Regions from separate parts of the Bradyrhizobium sp. CCBAU 53415 genome, predicted to be linked through region 1. Evidence: predicted binding sites of a transcription regulator. Region 1 holds the regulator's gene; each other region holds the start of a gene.

Evidence for each region. The regulator LexA, encoded in region 1, represses DNA repair genes until DNA is damaged. The targets are predictions, from matches to a motif close to TGTTCNNNNTGTGTTCNG.
Region 2: a site for LexA is predicted at 1,920-1,937, ahead of uvrA (excinuclease ABC subunit UvrA). Genes of this name have one in related genera too.
Region 3: a site for LexA is predicted at 2,929-2,946, ahead of ruvC (crossover junction endodeoxyribonuclease RuvC). Genes of this name have one in related genera too.
Region 4: a site for LexA is predicted at 2,374-2,391, ahead of XH87_RS09045 (DNA recombination protein RmuC). Genes of this name have one in related genera too.

The regions. Positions count from the first base shown of each region.
Region 1 covers NZ_LBJF01000017.1:21,896-26,971, reverse strand. Annotated here, with positions in the region: gene XH87_RS09875 (hypothetical protein) at 1-24, shown strand, start outside; gene XH87_RS09870 (molybdopterin molybdotransferase MoeA) at 224-1,435, shown strand; gene lexA (transcriptional repressor LexA) at 1,612-2,313, shown strand; gene XH87_RS09860 (hypothetical protein) at 2,867-3,301, shown strand; gene XH87_RS09855 (ComEC/Rec2 family competence protein) at 3,411-5,076, opposite strand, start outside.
Region 2 covers NZ_LBJF01000017.1:125,073-130,148, reverse strand. Annotated here, with positions in the region: gene XH87_RS10370 (outer membrane protein) at 65-835, shown strand; gene XH87_RS10365 (outer membrane protein) at 1,075-1,764, shown strand; gene uvrA (excinuclease ABC subunit UvrA) at 2,033-5,011, shown strand.
Region 3 covers NZ_LBJF01000024.1:179,158-184,233, forward strand. Annotated here, with positions in the region: gene XH87_RS19125 (metallophosphoesterase) at 1-224, opposite strand, end outside; gene XH87_RS19130 (hypothetical protein) at 221-457, opposite strand; gene ruvB (Holliday junction branch migration DNA helicase RuvB) at 556-1,590, opposite strand; gene ruvA (Holliday junction branch migration protein RuvA) at 1,611-2,228, opposite strand; gene ruvC (crossover junction endodeoxyribonuclease RuvC) at 2,371-2,898, opposite strand; gene XH87_RS19150 (YebC/PmpR family DNA-binding transcriptional regulator) at 3,111-3,857, opposite strand; gene XH87_RS19155 (methyl-accepting chemotaxis protein) at 4,062-5,076, shown strand, end outside.
Region 4 covers NZ_LBJF01000015.1:58,620-63,695, reverse strand. Annotated here, with positions in the region: gene XH87_RS09055 (AmpG family muropeptide MFS transporter) at 1-526, opposite strand, end outside; gene XH87_RS09050 (GIY-YIG nuclease family protein) at 706-1,008, opposite strand; gene XH87_RS09045 (DNA recombination protein RmuC) at 1,143-2,342, opposite strand; gene def (peptide deformylase) at 2,514-3,038, shown strand; gene fmt (methionyl-tRNA formyltransferase) at 3,178-4,101, shown strand; gene truA (tRNA pseudouridine(38-40) synthase TruA) at 4,101-4,838, shown strand; gene dapE (succinyl-diaminopimelate desuccinylase) at 4,976-5,076, opposite strand, start outside.

The DNA of each region.
Region 1 (5,076 bases):
CCGGACGATCCGACCGCGAGTTGACCGATGCTGGCCGTGGCGCTCGTGCTCGCCATCGTCGCCCTCGTGCCGGTCTGTCTCGCCTTCCGGATCATGCCCCGTCGGACTTGAGCTCCCGCCTCCACGACGGAAATCACGCAGGATAAATCGTCTTGCGTGCTGCTTTGCCTCGTGCCCGCACTCGGCTAGAACTCCCGCCACCCATTTGCAGGAGTTTCCGCCCGTGGCCCTCATGCCGGTTTCTGACGCGCTTGCCGCGGTGCTGGCCGGCGCCGAGCCGCTGGCTGAAGAGATGGTCTCCCTCGATGAGGCCTACCATCGCGTGCTCGCGCGCGACGTCGCGGCGCGGCGCACGCAGCCCCCGGAAGCCATGTCGGCGATGGACGGTTATGCCGTGCGTGCGGCCGACGCGGCAACGATCGATTCAGGGCTGACGGTCATCGGTGAGGTCGCGGCGGGCCGTCCGTTCGCGGGAAGGATTGGCCCCGGCGAAGCCGTTCGGATCTTCACCGGTGGCGTCATTCCCGATGGTGCCGATGCGGTCGTGATCCAGGAGGATACGGTTGCCGAGGGCAAGCGCATCACGATCAGGGAAGCCGCGATTCCCGGTCGGCACATTCGTCCCGCCGGCGTCGACTTCTCTGAAGGCGACGTGCTCCTGCGCAAGGGTACCCGTCTCACCGAGCGCGATCTCGCGCTCGCGGCTGCGATGAATTACCCGCAGCTCGCCGTCTGCCGCCGTCCGAAGGTCGCGATCCTCGCGACCGGCGACGAACTGGTGTTGCCGGGCACCACGCCCGGCCGCGGCCAGATCGTCTATTCCAATGGCTATGCCCTGCACGCGCTCGCCCGCAGCGAGGGCGCCGAGACCATCGACCTCGGCGTTGCCGCCGATACGCTGGAGGCCACTTCCGCCGGCATCCGCCGCGCCCGCGACAGCGGCGCCGACATCCTGATCACGACCGGAGGTGCGTCGGTCGGCGACCACGATCTGGTCCAGCAGGCGCTCGAGGGCGAAGGCATCGCGATGGCGTTCTGGAAGATCGCGATCCGGCCCGGCAAGCCGATGATGCACGGACGGCTCGGCGCCATGCGCGTGATCGGCCTGCCCGGCAATCCCGTGTCATCATACGTGTGTGCCTTCCTGTTCATGGTGCCGCTGATTCGCGCCCTGTCGGGCCGTTCGGTGATTCATCATCACCGCGAGCGCGCCGTGCTGGGCCGCGATCTCGGCGCCAACGACCAGCGCGAGGACTATCTGCGTGCGCGCCTCGAGACAGGCGGCGACGGCACGCTCGTCGCCCTTCCCGTCAGCCATCAGGACTCCTCTCTGCTTGCGAATCTCGCTGCGGCACAGGCACTTCTCGTACGCGCACCGTTCGCGCCGAAGGCCGAGGCCGGCACGCCTTGCGAGGTGCTGCGGCTCCCCCTTTAAGTCGCGCGGCCACACGCGGTCCGCGAACTTCGTCGCGTTCACGCTAAATTAAGCAGTTGCGGAACACATATCGAACATATAGTGTCCGTTCATGATTTGTTTCGAGGATGTAGCGGCTTATCGCTGATTTCATCGTCTCGGAATCGAACGACATCAACCGGGGGACTTTGGTCGAGATGTTGACACGCAAACAATACGAGCTTCTGCGGTTCATCAGCGAACGTCTGAAGGAAAGCGGCGTGCCGCCGTCCTTCGACGAGATGAAGGATGCGCTCGATCTGCGCTCGAAGTCGGGCATCCATCGCCTGATCACTGCGCTCGAGGAGCGCGGCTTCATCCGCCGCCTGCCCAACCGCGCCCGTGCCATCGAGGTGATCAAGCTGCCCGAGCTCCAGGCCGCCGCCGGCAATCGCCGCGGCTTCACGCCGAGCGTCATCGAGGGCAATCTCGGCAAGGTGCGCGCAACCTCCAGCCCGCCTGCGGACGAGGGCGAACGTCCCGTCGCGGTGCCCGTGATGGGCCGCATCGCGGCCGGCACGCCGATCGAGGCGTTGCAGACCCGCAGCCACACCATCAGCGTGCCGCCCGACATGCTCGGCTCGGGCGAGCACTACGCGCTCGAAGTGCGCGGCGATTCGATGGTCGAGGCCGGCATCCTCGACGGCGACATGGCGCTGATCCAGCGCAACGAGAGCGCCGATACCGGCGACATCGTGGTGGCGCTGATCGACGACGAGGAGGCCACGCTCAAGCGCTTCCGCCGCCGCGGCGCCTCGATCGCGCTAGAGCCCGCCAATGCCGCCTATGAGGTCCGCATCCTTCCGCCGAACCGCGTGAAGATCCAGGGCAAGCTGATCGGGCTTTACCGGAAGTACTGACCGGTCCGGCGGCCGCCCGACACCGATTGGAGCGGATCGTATCCGCTCCGGCTGGATGGTCATTCCGGTTCTGCTCAGATTATCCGGCCCCTCTTCCGGCGCTGCATCCTCGGCACGCCGCTCGAAGCAACATGGCTTCGCGGCCTGAAAGTTCGAGCCGGCGCCATGCGCCAGATCCTTCATGGACAATCGTTGCAGCGCTGATCGCAGCATCAGCGCTGCAAGCCGTTGCCACACAATGACACCGCCATGTGCGCAATGAAGCGGCGGTCAGCGAGCATATCCGCAACGCGCGCGGTGCATCGCGCAGCCTCAGCAATCGAGCTGGCAATAGCGAGTCGGTCGGCACCCGCGGGGCGCCGAGATGCGCCGTCGAATGCGCAGGAGTGAGCTTTGTTCCTATCGAAACCAGGAAAGATAATGTGATCGCGGCTTGCGAGGCCCAGCCGCAGATTTGCCTACAACCAAGCAGAGCGTCGTATACTTTCACCTTGATAGAGGCCTGTGCCTCCAAAGGAGGTGCGGGTTGCTATCTTCGCATGAGGAGCACCCGATGTGTGACTACAGCCTGCATGCCGTCGCGACTCGCCCCGCCGAAGTCGGCGAGACGATCGTCACGACAACCTTCCGCGGAACTTCGACCCGCGGCTTCGCCTCCGAAGCCGATCTGTCCGTCGCGGTCTGCCTGCTGCCGGGAACGGAGCTCGCTTTCGCCGACAATGTCCGTTACGACAACCGCTGGATCTGGACGCGCACCGTCAACTCCCGCGTCGGCAAGTTCGGCAAGGTCGATCCGCACATTCCCGATCGCCATCATGACGCGATCGAATTCCCCGACGGCAAATACGTGCTGGTGACACAGCTGGTCGAAGGCCAGCGCGCGACCGTGCTGCAATTGCCGGTGACCCAGCCGGTTGGCGAGCGTGAGCACAAGCCGCAGACCGTCGCCGGCACGCGGCCCACGATCACGCGCCTGCCGATCGGCTGACGTCGTCGCCCCCGGCTCATCGGTCGAGGGCCAGGATTGAAATGCCATCGCCGGCCGAGGCCGGCGAGATGGCATGGTTTGCGTCCAACGGAATCCCATCCCCCTGTCCTCAATCGTCAGCCTGCAAGTCGGTCTCGGATGGCGTTGCGTCCCGGTTGCGGGGCGCCGCGGCCCTCGGCGCAAGGTCGCCGCTGAAATCGCCCTCGCCGGCGCCGGCCGGCAGCCAAGGGCGGCTCGTGCCTCTGGCCCTCACCGCCTGAACCGAGAAGCCGTCACCGCGCTGCGTCAGAGCCAGCGCGCCCTGACTGGCGAGACGCGGCCGATCGACCACCATCGCCGCGCAATCGGGCGGCGCAGGCCGCGCCGTCACCACCAGCGCGGCGCGGCTGCAATCATCGATCAGCGCGTCGATGCGCAGGGAAAGCGCGACCAGCCGTCCGTCCGCGAGCGGCGTCACGCAGCCGGACTCGTCACATGACACACCGCTCGCCAACGAGGCGTTGCCGGCATCGCGCGGATCGGCATCGGCGGCCAGCCACTCCCTCAGCAGGAAGCCATCCTTGCTCGCGCGGATCACATGCAGGCGCCCATCCCCGCCGCGGACCGCGACGCTCGCGCCGTCCCCGGCAATCAGGATATCGGGCTGCCGCACCGACAGTCCCCAGAGGATCGCTGCCAGCAGCACCAGGGCACCGGACCAGCGCAAGGGCGTGCGCAACAGACCCATCACGATGATCCCGAGGCTCGCCGCGATCAGCGGCGCGATCCCGAACGCCGGAATGCGGCCGACTGCGCCCGGCAGAGCCGCCACCCAGCGCGAGACCGCGACCATCCAATCAATGCCGATCCCCATCAGCCACCAGAACGCGCCGTCGAGCCCGAATGGCGCCGCGAGCAGCCCCAACAGCCCGGCCGGCATCACCAGCGCCGAGACCACCGGCATCGCGCCGAGATTGGCGAGCACGCCGTATGGCGTCACGCGGTGGAAGTGGAAGGCGGCATAGGGCGTGGTCGCTAGCCCCGCGATCAACGAGGCCAGGAACAGCATCGCGATCTCGCGGCCGCCCCACAGCGCGATCCGCGCCGTTGCGGAATGATCGGGCGATGCAAGCAGGTTAGGCATGCCGATCTGCACCAGCGCCACCAGCCCGAGCGTTGCGGAGAATGACATCTGAAAACTCGGATGAACCAGCGCCTCGGGCGCGACTGCGAGCACGATCAGCGCGGCCACTGCCAGCGTCCGGAACGTGATGGCGCGGCGATCGACCATGACGGCGATCAGCACAACCGCCGTCATGAAGAACGATCGTTGCGTTGCGACCTCCGCGCCCGAGAGCAGCAGGTAGAATGCAGCCGCAACCAGCGCCGCGGCCGCCGACCATTTCTTGATGGCAAAGCCGGCCGCCAGTCCCGGGATCAAGGCCAGCAGCGCGCGCACCGCGAAGAACACGACACCGGCGACGACCGCCATGTGATAGCCGGAGATCGACAGCACATGGCCGAGCCCCGAGATGAACATCGCATCGTTGACGGGCGCGGCGATCGCATCGCGCCGTCCGGTGAGCAGCGCTGTCGCGATCGCGCGATTGTCGCCTTCGAGCGTCGCACGGATGCGCGCGTCGATCGCATCGCGCAGCCCCTGCATGAACGCAGCATAGCGCAGCCGCAGGCCCGCAGCATCGGGCGGCACAGAAGCCGTGATCGCGCCCATCACGAAGCCGGAAGCGCCGATGCCCTGGAAGAACATGTCCCGGGAGAAATCGTAGCTGCCGGGG
Region 2 (5,076 bases), 100 kb from region 1:
GGCGTCGCGCCTGATCAGCCGCTTTCGGAGACATCGAGAAGCGGACGAAACTGGGGAGACTGCAATGAATAAGATTCTGTTTGGTGCAATCAGTGCGATGGCGTTGGGGCTGGCGGCTCCTGCAAGTGCGGCGGATCTTGCCGCGCGTCCCTACACCAAGGCTCCCGCGCCGATGGTCGCCGCCATCTACGACTGGAGCGGCTTCTACATCGGCATCAACGGCGGTGGCGGCACAAGCCACAAGTGCTGGGACTTCGTGACTCCGGCAACCGGCGTTCTGGTCGGCGAGGGCTGCCACAACGCGACGGGCGGCACGGTCGGTGGCCAGGTCGGCTATCGCTGGCAGTCGACGAACTGGGTGTTCGGCTTCGAAGGACAGGGCAACTGGGCCGACTTTACCGGCGACAACATCAGCGCGGTGTCCGGCCTTCGCAACCAGTCCAAGATTGACTCTTTCGGTTTGATCACCGGACAGGTCGGCTACGCCTGGAACAACGTCTTGCTCTACGTGAAGGGCGGCGCCGCCGTCGTCGGTGATCGCTACCGGACCTACGATTTGGCGACCGGTCTCGAATTCGACCGGGCCAGCGAGACCCGTTGGGGCGGCACGGTGGGCGCGGGCGTCGAGTTCGGATTCGCCCCGAACTGGTCGGTCGGCTTCGAGTACGATCACATCTTCCTCGGCCACCGCACGGTCGACTTCACCGGATCCGGCAATTTTGCCGCGGCTCCGCTCGGTGCCTTCACTGCCTCCGATCGCATCAGCCAGGACGTCGATATCGGCCTTATCCGCGTGAACTATCGCTGGGGCGGCCCGTTGATCGCAAGATATTGATATCCGCTGATATTGTTTTGAGATCAAAGGCCGGCCTCGCGCCGGCCTTTGTTGTTCGGGCGCAGAATTGCCCGTGGCAATGAGTCAGTAACCATCACCTTTTGCGGCGTTGTGGCTTTTCGGAGACACAACTTGCGGCTTTGTTGGTGTAAGCATCGCGCCAGTTGGGCCGTTTGAGTCCGCTGCCCTTCCGGTCACGGAAGGCAACAACAGAAACTGGGACTGGGATTAAGTTAAAAATGAAGAAGGTTTTGTTGGCTTCGGCCTGTTTGTTCGCTCTCGCCGCTCCTGCCTCGGCGGCCGATCTCGCGGCGCGCCCCTACACCAAGGCTCCGGTCGCTCCGATTGCTGCGGTCTACAACTGGACCGGCTTCTACCTCGGTATCGTCGGCGGCGGCGCCTGGGAAGCCAGTTCGGGCGACCCGAAGATGCAGGGTGGCTTCGTCGGCGGCACCGCCGGCTATAACTGGCAGACCGGCAACGTCGTGTTCGGCATCGAGGCCGATGGTGCCTGGGCCGACGTCAGCGCCTCGGCGGCTGGCACCGTTTTCGTCGCCGGCGTCGGTGGCATCCCCGCTTCGGTGAGCTCCAAGACCGACGCGATGGGCACCGTGCGCGGCCGCATCGGCTGGGCTGTGAACAATGTGCTGCTGTACGGCACCGGTGGTTACGCCTGGATCGACAACAAGATCACCGCGACCCTGGGCGGCCTCTCGGCCTCCGACAGCCAGTTCCACTCGGGCTGGACCGTCGGCGCCGGCGTCGAGGCGTTCTTTGCTCCGCAGTGGTCGGTCAAGGGCGAGTACCTCTATCGCAGCCTCGGCGGCGAGACCTACTTCGGTGCCGTCAACACCGGCACGCTCAACCTCCACACCGTGCAGGTCGGCGTGAACTATCACTTCGGCGCCCCCGTGGTCGCCAAGTACTAAGCTACGCTTCAGCGCCTCAGCGTGACGAAAGGCCGGCCTCGCGCCGGCCTTTTTGTTTTGCGCATCTGGCTAGGGCTAAAGGTTTCTGCTGCCAGATGCCGCCAGCGCGCCAACAATCCGTTGACGATTCGCAAGTCGCACTGGAAATCTGCCGCCGTTCTTCCTACGTTCGCTGCCATACCCATCGGCGCCGTTCCCGGTTCCGGGCGAAGCGCGCCTTTTGCATTGGCGCGATCGCGCGTCTTTGGATTCCTTGAGGACCAGCGGGATGGACGAAGTGATCAAGGCGAAGCGCCAACAGCAGAACGCGGGCTCCAGCCTGCGCGCAATTACGATCCGTGGCGCGCGCGAGCACAACCTCAAGAATATCGACGTCGAGATCCCCCGCGACAAGCTGGTGGTGTTCACGGGCCTCTCCGGCTCCGGCAAATCCTCGCTCGCCTTCGACACCATCTATGCCGAGGGCCAGCGCCGCTACGTCGAATCGCTGTCGGCCTATGCGCGCCAGTTCCTGGAGATGATGCAGAAGCCCGACGTCGACCAGATCGACGGCCTGTCGCCGGCGATCTCGATCGAGCAGAAGACGACGTCGAAGAACCCGCGCTCCACCGTCGGCACCGTCACCGAGATCTACGACTACATGCGCCTGCTCTGGGCCCGCGTCGGCGTGCCCTATTCGCCGGCCACGGGCCTGCCGATCGAGAGCCAGACCGTCTCGCAGATGGTCGACCGCGTGCTGGCCCTGCCCGAAGGCACCCGCCTTTATCTGCTCGCGCCGGTCGTGCGCGGCCGCAAGGGCGAGTACCGCAAGGAACTCGCCGAATGGCTCAAGAAGGGCTTTCAGCGCGTCAAGATCGACGGCACCTTCCATGAGCTCGCGGAAGCGCCGACGCTGGACAAGAAATTTCCCCACGACATCGACGTCGTGGTCGACCGCATCGTGGTCCGCGCCGACATCGGCCAGCGCCTCGCCGAAAGCTTCGAGACCGCGCTGAAGCTCGCTGAAGGTCTTGCCGTCATCGAGTTCGCCGACGCGCCGGCGGCGCTTGCGGAAGAGAAAGAGAAAAAGAAGACCGCGAAGATCCACGACAAGAGCGGCCCCGAGCGCATCCTGTTCTCGGAAAAATTCGCCTGTCCGGTCTCCGGTTTCACCATCCCCGAGATCGAGCCGCGCCTGTTCTCGTTCAACAATCCCTATGGCGCCTGTCCCGCCTGCGGCGGCCTCGGCGTCGAGCAGCATGTCGACGAGGATCTCGTCATCCCCGACAAGGATCTGACATTGCGCAAGGGCGCGATCGCGCCCTGGGCCAAATCGTCATCGCCCTATTACGTGCAGACGCTGACCGCGCTCGGCAAGCACTACAAGTTCACGCTCGACACCAAGTGGAAGGATCTGCCGAAGAAGACGAAAGACGCGCTGCTCTATGGCTCAGGCGAGGACGAGATCAAGTTCTCCTACGAGGACGGGGTCCGCTCCTACGACACCAGGAAGCCGTTCGAGGGCGTCATCACCAACATCAACCGACGCTATCGCGAGACCGAGAGCGAGTGGGCGCGCGAGGAGCTGGCGAAATATTTCCACGACGTGCCCTGCGAAGCCTGCAAGGGTTTCCGGCTGAAGCCGGAAGCACTGTGCGTCAAGGTCGGGGCCAAGCATATCGGCGAGATCTCGGAGCTGTCGGTCAGAAAGGCCGGCGAATGGTTCGAGACCGTGATGGATGCGCTGAACGCGCAGCAGAAGGAGATCGCCGGCCGCATCCTGAAAGAGATCCGCGAGCGCCTCACCTTCCTGCTCGACGTCGGCCTCAACTACCTCACGCTGTCGCGCTCCTCCGGCACGCTGTCCGGCGGCGAGAGCCAGCGCATCCGCCTCGCCTCGCAGATCGGCTCGGGGCTGACGGGCGTGCTCTACGTGCTGGACGAGCCCTCGATCGGCCTGCACCAGCGCGACAATGCCCGCCTGCTCGATACGCTGAAGCGGCTTCGCGACCTCGGCAACACCGTGGTCGTGGTCGAGCATGACGAGGACGCCATCCGCCTCGCCGACTACGTGCTCGACATCGGCCCCGGCGCCGGCATGCATGGCGGCCACATCGTCGCCGAAGGCACGCCCGCCGAGATCATGCGCAACCCGAAATCGCTGACCGGCAAATACCTGACCGGCGAGCTTGAGGTCGAGGTGCCGGAGCGGCGTCCGCCGAACCATCGCCGCACCATCAAGGTGGTCAACGCTCGCGGCAATAACCTCAAGAACGTCACCGCGGAGATCCCGCTCGGCCTGTTCACCTGCGTCACCGGCGTCTCCGGCGGCGGCAAGTCGACGCTGCTGATCGACACGCTCTATCGCGCCATCGCCCGCAAGCTGAACAATGCCAGTGAAGGCGCCGCCCCGCACGACCGCATCGAGGGCCTCGAGCACATCGACAAGATCATCGACATCGACCAGTCGCCGATCGGCCGCACCCCGCGCTCGAACCCGGCGACCTACACCGGCGCCTTCACGCCGATCCGCGAATGGTTTGCGGGCCTGCCCGAGGCCAAGGCGCGGGGCTACGAGCCCGGCCGCTTCTCCTTCAACGTCAAGGGCGGCCGCTGCGAGGCCTGCCAGGGCGACGGCGTCATCAAGATCGAGATGCACTTCCTGCCCGACGTCTACGTCACCTGCGACGTCTGCAAGGGCAAGCGCTACAACCGCGAGACGCTGGAGGTCCTGTTCAAGGGCAAGTCCATCGCCGACGTGCTCGACATGACCGTCGAGGAAGCCGCCGAGTTCTTCAAGGCGGTGCCGCGCGTCCGCGAGACCTTTCAGACCCTGCACCGCGTCGGCCTCGACTACATCCATGTCGGCCAGCAGGCCACCACGCTCTCGGGCGGCGAAGCCCAGCGCGTCAAGCTGGCAAAAGAGCTGTCCAAGCGCGCCACCGGCCGCACGCTCTACATCCTGGACGAACCCACCACCGGCCTGCACTTCCACGACGTCAAGAAGCTGCTTGAGGTGCTGCACGAGTTGGTCGCGCAGGGCAACACCGTCGTCGTCATCGAGCACAATCTCGAAGTCATCAAGACGGCAGACTGGGTCATCGACCTCGGCCCCGAAGGCGGCGACGGCGGCGGCGAGATCGTCGCCTGGGGCCCGCCGGAGGACATCGCAAAGGCGCCGCGGAGCTATACGGGCAAGTTCCTGGAGCCGGTGCTGAGGAAGGCCAGGAAGCCGAAGCGGCGGAGCACGAGCGAGGCGGCGGAGTAGGCAGCCTTCGCTCCTACAGTCGAAGAAGCCACGATATCTGGTCACGACAAGCAGGCGGAAATACT
Region 3 (5,076 bases), on a different contig from region 1:
ATGGCCGCGACCCGGTCCAGCGGCATCCAGGGATCGCAGGCATGGATGTCGGCGATGACGGCAATCTTCAACGGAAGATCCGCCGGCCACTGCCGCGGCGTCGGACGATAGCGCGTGACGCGGAGCCGCAGCACCGGCTCGACGCCGACGCCATAGGCGGCGGTCGAGACGCCGAGGGCGGACAGGCCGCCGATGGAACGGATGAGATGGCGGCGCGTGATCATGGAAGCTCGCTTCTAGTGCAGCTTCTCGATGCGATGCGATTGAAGCGGAATTGGGATGCGCGTGCAGATCGTCTGCATTGGTCGCGCCGGCTGGCGCGTTGAAGCGCGCACCACATCGACGCCAGCTCATCGGGCGGCATCGGGTCCAGGAACGCCTCGGTCTCATCAGGTGTGCGCAACTGCGGCGCGGCCTCGATGACCTCGAGCAGTCCAGTGTCGTCCGTCAGCCCCATTCTTCTCACTCCAATCCGTGTGCGTGAGCGGCGATGCCGTTCGCCACACTTTCGGATTAGTGATGGGATTGAAGCAGCGGGTTCACCGCTTGCGGCAGTCAGTCGTCCTCGGACTGATCCGTGCCGAACAGGCCAAACTGGGCCGGGTCGCGCGTAGGTTCGGCAATACCGAGATGGCGGAAGGCGTGCGACGTCAGCAGCCGGCCGCGCGGGGTTCGCTGCAGATAGCCGCACTGAATGAGATATGGCTCGATGATGTCCTCGATCGCGTCGCGCGGCTCGGACAGCGCTGCGGCCATGGTCTCGACGCCCACCGGGCCGCCGCCATAATTCGTCGCGATGGTCGTGAGATAGCGGCGGTCCATCGCGTCGAGCCCTGCGGCATCGACCTCGAGCGCACTCAGCGCGTGGTCGGCGATCTCACGGTCGATCTTGTCGGCATCGGCCGCCGAGGCGAAATCGCGCACACGCCTGAGCAGGCGGCCGGCGATGCGCGGCGTGCCGCGGGCGCGGCGTGCGATCTCGTTGGCGCCGTCGGCGCTCATACCGACATTGAGCACGCGCGCGCCGCGGGTGACAATGCTCTCCAATTCCTCGATCGTGTAGAAATTCAGCCGCACCGGGATGCCGAAGCGGTCGCGCAAGGGATTGGTGAGCAGGCCTGCGCGCGTGGTGGCGCCGACCAGGGTGAATTTCGACAGCTCGATCTTCACCGAGCGCGCCGCCGGGCCTTCGCCGATGATGAGGTCGAGCTGGAAATCCTCCATCGCGGGATAGAGCACTTCTTCCACCGCTGGGCTGAGGCGATGGATCTCGTCGATGAAGAGCACGTCGCGCTCTTCGAGATTGGTCAGCAGCGCGGCGAGATCGCCGGCCTTGGCGATCACCGGTCCCGACGTGGCGCGAAAGCCGACGCCGAGCTCCTTGGCCACGATCTGCGCCAGCGTGGTCTTGCCGAGGCCGGGGGGACCTACGAACAGCACGTGATCCAGCGCCTCGCCGCGCTTGCGCGCCGCCTCGATGAAAATGGAGAGGTTCTTGCGCGCCTGCTGCTGGCCGACGAAGTCGGTCAGCGATTGCGGGCGCAGCGCGGTGTCGCCGACATCGTCGCTGCGGCGCTCGGGCGACACCATGCGGCTGGCCTTGGGATCGCTCACTTGGCGAGCTCCTTCAGGCCAAGGCGGATGAGCTGGGCCGTCTCGGCATTCTCGCCCGCATTACGCGAGGCCGACGCAATCGCCGCGGCCGCCTGCGGCTGGCCGTAGCCGAGATTGACGAGTGCGGAGATTGCGTCCGCCACCGGGCGCGGCGCGCGCTGGTCGTCGACGGCGCCGGCGAGATGCACCACGGCGGGATCGACATTGGCAAAGGCCGGCGCCTTGTCCTTCAATTCGGTGACGATGCGCTCGGCGACCTTGGGGCCGACGCCGGGCGTGCGCGCCACCGCGGCCTTGTCGCGCAGCGCAATGGCGTTGGCGAGATCGGAAGGCTGTAGCGTGCCGAGCACGGCGAGCGCGACCTTGGCGCCGACGCCCTGCACGGTCTGGAGCAGCCGAAACCATTCGCGCTCCTGGTCGGTGCGGAAGCCGAACAGCTTGATCTGGTCCTCGCGGACATAGGTCTCGATCGACAGCACGGCGGCCTCGCCCGGCGAGGGCAGGTGCTGCAAGGTGCGCGAGGAGCAGTGCACCTGGTAGCCGACGCCGCCGACGTCGAGGATGACGAAATCCTCGCCGTAGGAATCGATCAGGCCCTTGAGCTTGCCGATCATCTCCGGTCCCCGGTCGCGGCAGACACTTCTCTTTCGTCATGGCCGGGCTTGACCCGGCCATCCACGTCTTTGACCCCGGCAACAAAGAACGTGGATGCCCGGAACAAGTCCGGGCATGACGGCGGCGATGGACGACGATCGATCATATCCCCACCACCTTCAGCCGCAGCGCCGTGCTCTGGCGATGATGGGCGTGGGTAATGGCGATGGCGAGCGCGTCGGCGGCGTCCGCCGACGGCGGTTCTGCCTTGGGCAGCAATATCTTCAGCATCATCGCGATCTGTTGCTTGTCGGCGTGGCCGGCGCCGACCACCGTCTTCTTGACCTGGTTCGGCGCATATTCGGCGACACTGATGCCGAACATTGCGGGCGCCAGCATGGCGACGCCGCGGGCCTGGCCGAGCTTCAGCGTCGCGACGCCGTCCTTGTTGACGAAGGTCTGCTCGACGGCGGCCTCGACCGGCTGGTGGCTCGAGAGCACGGCCGCGAGCCCTTCATGGATCGCGAGCAGGCGCCTCGACAGCGGCAGATCGTCCGGCGGCTCCACCGAACCGCAGGCGACGTAGATCAGCCGATTGCCCTCGGCCTCGATCACGCCCCAGCCGGTGCGGCGCAGGCCGGGGTCGATGCCGATGATGCGGACGGGGCCACGAATCGGGAGCGCAGTCATGGGCCAGTGATAGCGGCTGGCTGCCGCGGGGGAAACAGAAACAGAACGGAAGTAACAGGGGAAAGGCGGTCTCGTACCCCGGGCGCAGCGCAGCACGCATGCTGCCCTGCTGAACCGGGGCCCATGTTGCCAGCGTTGTCCAGAGAACGATGGGGCCCGGCTCAGCGCAGCAGCGCTTCACGCTGCAGCGCGTCCGGGACACGAGAACGGCGTCAGCCGCCCATCTTCGCCATCAGCGCGTCCGACACCTCGAAATTGGCGTAGACGTTCTGAACGTCGTCATGCTCGTTGAGCAGGTCCATCAGCTTGAGCAGCTTCTCGCCGGTCTCGTCGTCGACCGCGACCGTGTTCTGCGGCTTCCAGATCAGCGCGGCCTTGCGCGGCTCGCCGAACCTGGCTTCCAGCGCCTTGGCGACGTCGCGATAGCTTTCGGTCGAGGCGTAGATCTCATGGCCACCTTCGCCGGAAACGACGTCGTCGGCGCCGGCTTCGATTGCGGCATCCAGCACCGCATCGTCGGAGGCGACGCTGCGGTCGTATTCGATGATGCCGGTGCGGTCGAACATGAAGGACACCGAGCCGGTTTCACCGAGATTGCCGCCGGACTTGGTGAAGAAGGAGCGGATGTCGGAGGCGGCGCGGTTGCGGTTGTCGGTCAGCGCCTCGACGATGACGGCGACGCCGCCGGGGCCATAGCCCTCGTAGCGGATCTCGTCATAATTCTCGCCGTCGCTACCGAGAGCCTTCTTGATGGCGCGCTCGATATTGTCCTTCGGCATGTTCTCCTGGCGCGCGGCGATCACGGCGGCGCGCAGGCGCGGATTCATGGCGGGGTCGGGGGTCCCCAGCTTGGCGGCGACGGTGATTTCCCGCGCCAGCTTGCCGAACAGTTTCGACTTCTGGGCATCCTGCCGCCCCTTGCGGTGCATGATGTTCTTGAATTGGGAATGTCCGGCCATGCGTGGTCTCGTTAAGGAATCGTGCGCCAAGGTGAGCGTGGGAAGCGCGGCCTTATAGGCCGCCAACCCACCGGAATGAAAGAGGCTCTGCGACTTTAAGGTAACACCGTAGTGGCCCCTGCCTAGAGGTCAGGCACCGTTAACCCTGATTTCATTCCGGGCTGCGAAAATAGCGCCCGATCGTCCCCCGACAAGAGAGAGCCTATGGCGTTCGGACTATTTCGGAAGCGTCTGCCGGACCGGGCTGCGCCTGCGGCAGCCCCAGAGGGTGCGCAGCCGGCGGCCCGATCCGCGCCCGCCCCGACCGCCGAAGGTGATTCGGCCCGGGAAATCCTGGAACTGCTGGAACTCGAGCTCGGCGCGATGATACGCCAGCTCGAGCGCGCCGCCAATTCCGTCGCCGGCGGCGCCGAGGCGACCGCCGCGACGCTGGCCGCCATTCGCGACCGCACCGATGCGCTGACCGGCCGGACCAACGCGGCGCAGTCGACCGCCTCCACCTTCGCCCATGCCGCCGACAAGTTCACCCAGTCCGCGCAAGGCATCGGCGCGCAGGTCCGCAATGCCGGCAAACTCGCCGACGAGGCCAGCGCCGCGGCGCAGGAAGCCCGCGCCAATGTCGACCGCCTGCGCGAATCCTCGGCCGCGATCGGCAATGTCGTCAACCTGATCGCGCAGATCGCGCGGCAGACGACGCTGCTCGCGCTCAACTCGACCATCGAGGCCGCGCGCGCCGGCGATGCGGGCAGAGGCTTTGCGGTCGTCGCCACCGAGGTCAAGGCGCTCGCCGTGCAGACGCAAGGAGCCACGGAAGAAATCACCAGGAAGATCGACGCGCTCCAGCGCGACGCCGCCGGCTCCGCTGATGCCGTGCACCGCATTTCGCAGGCGATCGAGGCGATCCGCCCTGTCTTCGACACCGTCAACGGCGCGGTCGCCGAGCAGAACGCCACGACCAGCGAAGTCTCCGGCAATGCCGCCAGCGCCTCGGAGTTCATCATCTCGGTCGGCGAGAGCGCGGCCGAGATCGATGCCGCGACCAAGGCGGCCGAGACCCATGGCGAGAGCGTCGCAAGTGCCGGCAAGGCCGTCACCACCTTTGCCCAAAAGCTGAAATCGCGCTGCGCCGTGCTGCTCGGCCATAGAGAGCACGACGACCGCCGCAAGACCGAGCGGCTGCCCTGCCATCTCAAGTTCGAGACGACGCGCGGGGTGATGC
Region 4 (5,076 bases), on a different contig from region 1:
CGATGCGATAGGCCGCGACGTATGACGCCATGCCGGCGGCCTGCTCGCTCTCCGGCAGGCTCTCGACACGGAACGCATCGACCACGATGTCCTGCGTCGACGATGTCGTCGCCACCAGCAGCGCGCCGAGCGCGACGTAGAACGGCGACCGCGCCGGATCTGTCATCGCCAGCAGCACGATCGCGATGATCAGCAGCAGCTGCGAGAACACCAGCCAGCCGCGCCGCCGCCCGAAGGCGCGGGTGAACAGCGGCACATGCATCGCGTCCACCAGCGGCGCCCACAGGAATTTCAGCGTGTAGGGCGTGCCGACCAGCGCAAACAGCCCGATGGTCTTGAGATCGACCCCGGCTTCCCGCATCCACACCAACAGCGTCGAGCCCGACAACGCCAGCGGCAGGCCGGAGGAGAAGCCGAGAAACAGCACGATCAGCACCCGCGGCTGCAGGTAAACGGCAAGGCTGTCGCGCCAGGAGGTCGCAGGGGCGGAGGTCGCGGCAGGGGAGGTCGCGTCGGGTGCGGTCATGGGGCGGTGTTAGCAGATTCTGGGGGCCACAAGTGAGGTGTCATCGCCCTCTCCGCTGTCATCGTCCGCGAAGGCGGACGATCCAGTAATCACCAGTGTCTCGGTTCAATTGCACCCGCCGCGGCGTGCTGGATGTCCCGCCTTTGCGGGGCACTACAGCGTGGAGGAGTATGGCGGTGTCATGGTGGGCCGGCAATCTCGTGATACAGATCATCCCAATTCGGGTTGTGCTGTTCGATCAATCGGACCTTCCAGGCCCTGTTCCACTTCTTCAGTCGCTTCTCCCGCTTGATCGCGTTATCAGGGTCGTCGAACTGCTCGAAGTAGACGAGCCTCGCGACATCGTATTTTTCCGTGAAGCTTTCGATCAGCTTTGACTTGTGCTCGGCTACCCGGCGGATGAGATCATTGGTCACGCCAATGTATAGCGTGCCGCCGATCTTGCTGGAGAGAATGTAGACGTAGTAGTGGCGTCCGCCCATCTGCCGCCTTCCCCTTCGCTGTCATCGTCCGCGAATGCGGACGATCCAGTAATCACCAGCGTCCCGGTTCAATCACCAACGCCGCGGCGTACTGGATGCCCCGCCTGCGCGGGGCATGACAGCGTGCTACAAACTCACTCCCCCGCCTGGAGTTTCCTCGGAAACAGCTCGCCCGCGGCCGTCGCCACCAGCCGCGGTGCCTCCGGCGCATCGCTCTTGCTGAAATCGAGCTCCTCGATGCGCCCTGCACGCTTCTCGATCTTGTCGGCGGAGATCAGGATCTGGCGGACGTCCTCGTTCGCATCGGAAAAATGCTTCTGCAATTTGACCACTCGGTCCCTGAGGCGGCCGAGATCGTCGCCGAGCTTGATCACTTCAGTCTGGATCTGGTCGGCGGCATCGCGCATGCGCGCGTCCTTCATGATCTGCTGCATCACCTGGATCGCGAGCATCAGGAGCGAGGGCGACACCAGCACGATTCGGGCGCGATAGGCCTTCTGGATCACGTCGTCGAAGCCATCATGGATCTCGGCATAGACCGATTCCGACGGCACGAACATCAGCGCCATCTCCTGGGTCTCGCCGGTGACGAGATATTTTTCGGCGATGTCGCTGACATGCTTCATCACGTCGCCGCGCAGCCGCTGCGTGGCAATGCGCCGCTCCTCGTCGGTACGGGCGTCGTGCAGCGCCGTCATCGCCTCAAGCGGAAATTTTGCGTCGATGCAGAGCGGGCGCTGGTCGGGCAGGAACACGACACAGTCGGGCCGCTTGCCGGTGGAGAGCGTGAACTGGAACTCGTAGGAGCCCTTCGGCAGCCCGTCCTGGACGATCGCCTCCATCCGCGCCTGCCCGAAGGCGCCGCGCGACTGCTTGTTGGCGAGCACGTCGCGCAAGGTGGTCACCTGGGTGGTGAGGTCGGTGAGGTTCTTGTGCGCGCTGTCGATGATGCCGAGCCGCTCGTGCAGGGCGCGCAGGCTCTCCATGGTGTTGCGGGTGGAATGTTCCATGGACTGGCCGACACGGTGGGTCACCGAATCCAGCCGCTCGTTGACCGCGCGCGCCATCTCGGCCTGGCGGCCGGCCAGCGCCTGGGTCATGGCGTCGACCCGGCCCGAGGCCTCGCTCTGGGCGCGCAGCACTTGGGCGAGGCGCTCCTCGAGCTCGTCGGCCCGGATCGCGTGCGCCATGGCGAGTTCCGCGCCACGCCGCCCCGAGCGCGCGATCACCACCGCAATCACCACCAGCAGGATGAGGACGAGGGCACCGAAGCCGATCAGCGCATCGATGATGCGCACCGGCCAGTCGCCGGCCATGAAAATGATCTCGTTCATGCCTGCCCTTCTACCCGATTCGCCGGAGTACGCGAACGAAGAGGGAACATCGGTGGTTGACAACCCCCTAATTTTTACGGTTAACGAAACCTGAAGTTTTATGGTTAGCGGAAGGTTAACGGCGTTCCTGGCCGCATTGACCGCATCCGGCGCGCGGCTTAAATCGCGGCCATGGCCCTACGAGAAATCATCATCCTGCCGGACAAGCAGCTGCGTCTGGTCTCCAAGCCGATCGAGAAGGTCACGCCGGAGATTCGTAAGCTTGCCGACGACATGTTCGAGACCATGTACGACGCGCCCGGCATCGGCCTCGCTGCGATCCAGGTCGCGCAGCCCTTGCGCCTGATCACCATGGATCTCGCCAAACGCGACGAGAGCGGCGAGACCAAGCGCGAGCCGCGCGTCTTCATCAACCCTGAAATCCTCGCCTCGTCCGAAGAACTTTCGGTCTACGAGGAAGGCTGCCTGTCGATCCCCGAATATTACGAGGAGGTCGAACGGCCCGCGAAGGTGCGCGTGCGCTTCACCGATCTCGACGGCAAGGTGCACGAGGAGGACGCCGAGGGCCTCTACGCCACCTGCATCCAGCACGAGATCGACCATCTCAACGGCGTCCTGTTCGTCGACTATCTGTCGAAGCTCAAGCGCGACCGCGTGATCAAGAAGTTCGAGAAGGCCGCCAAGCGCGCGGAGTAGCCAAGTCCTCCGCCGTCATGCCCGGCCTTGTGCCGGGCATCCACGTTCTTTGCCGCCGCGAGCAGGAAGAACGTGGATGGCCGGGACAAGCCCGGCCATGACGAGTACCTTGCTCGCTTCCGAGGATTGTCGCAGTCACATGCCCCTCCGCCTCATCTTCATGGGCACGCCCGATTTCGCCGTGCCGACGCTGCTCGAGCTGGTCTCCCACGGCCACGAGATCGTGGCCGTCTACAGCCGCGCGCCGAAGCCGGGCGGGCGGCGCGGCCTGCAATTGCAGCCGACCCCGGTCGAGGAAGCCGCGCGAAAACTCGGCGTGCCCGTGCTGACGCCGAAGACGCTGAAGACGTCGGAGGCGCTGGAAGAGTTTCGCGCATTTGACGCTGATGCCGCAGTCGTCGTTGCCTACGGCATGATCCTGCCGCAGGCGATCCTCGATGCGCCGAAGCTCGGCTGCTACAATCTGCACGCTTCGCTGCTGCCGCGCTGGCGCGGCGCCGCGCCCATCAACCGCGCCATCATGGAAGGCGATGCCGAGAGCGGCGTGATGGTGATGAAGATGGATGTCGGCCTCGACACCGGCGACGTCGCCATGGCCGAGCGCATCGCGATATCGGACACCATGACCGCGCTCGATCTGCACGATCGCCTGTCCCGACTGGGCGCCGACCTGATGGTGCGCGCGATGGCCGCGCTCGAACGCGGCGGGCTCCAGCTCAAAAAGCAGAGCGAGGACGGCGTCACCTATGCCGCCAAGATCGACAAGGCCGAGGCGCGCATCGACTGGACAAGGCCCGCGCGTGCCGTGCTGCGCCACATCCACGGCTTGTCGCCGTTTCCCGGCGCCTGGAGCGAGCTTGAGGATGCGCGCGTCAAGATCCTGCGCTGCGAGCTCGCGAAGGGTTCCGGCACGCCGGGCGAGGTGCTCGACGACCTCCTCACCATCGCCTGCGGCGAGGGCGCGATCCGCATCATCGAGCTCCAGCGCGAGGGCAAGGCCCGCATGCAGGCCACGGACTTCCTCCGCGGCGTGCCCGTCAAGCCGCCGACGCGGTTTGCTTGATGCCCCGCTACAAGCTCACCATCGAATATGACGGCGCGCCGTTCTTCGGCTGGCAGGTGCAGGAGACGCTGCCATCGGTGCAGGGCGCGCTGCAGGCTGCGGTGAAGGCGATGACCGGGGCGGATCTGCGCGTCCACGGCGCCGGCCGCACCGATGCCGGCGTGCATGCGCGCGGACAGGTCGCGCATGTCGACGTCGAGAAGCAGTTCCCGCCGGGGCGTTTTCGCGACGGGCTCAACGCGCATCTGCGACCGCATCCGATCGCGGTGCTCGAGGCCGAGATCGTGCCTGATACGTTCGAAGCGCGCTTCTCGGCCGTGAAGCGCCACTACCGCTACCGCGTCATCAACACCCGCGCCAATCTCGCGCTCGACCTCGGCCACGCCTGGCGCGTGCCGCGCCGCCTCGATGCCGATGCGATGCACGCGGCGGCGCAGCGCCTGCTCGGCAAGCACGATTTCACCACGTTCCGCGACACCGAATGCCAGGCCAAGTCGCCGGAGAAGACGCTCGACCAGCTCGACGTGCAGCGCGATGGCCGCGAGATCACCATTGTCAGCTCGGCGCGCTCGTTCCTGCACAGCCAGGTGCGCTCGATGGTGGGATCGCTGGTCTGGGTCGGCGAGGGGCGCTGGACCGCCGATGATCTCTCCGCCGCACTCGCAGCCCGCAACCGCGCAGCCTGCGGCATCGTCGCCCCGCCGGAGGGGCTGTATCTGATGAAGGTGGATTACTAGCGTCTGATGCTGCCACGGGCGTCATGGCCGGGCTTGTCCCGGCCATCCACGTTCTTTCTTGTCAGCGGGCGGCAAAGAACGTGGATGCCCGGGACAAGCCCGGGCATGACGGCGGTGGGTTTGGCGAGACCTAGCCCTTACCCAAAATACCGCGTCAAAATCCCGCGATACACTTGCGTCAATTTCTCCAGATCCGCCACCGGCACCCGCTCGTCGACCTGGTGCATGGTCTGGCCGA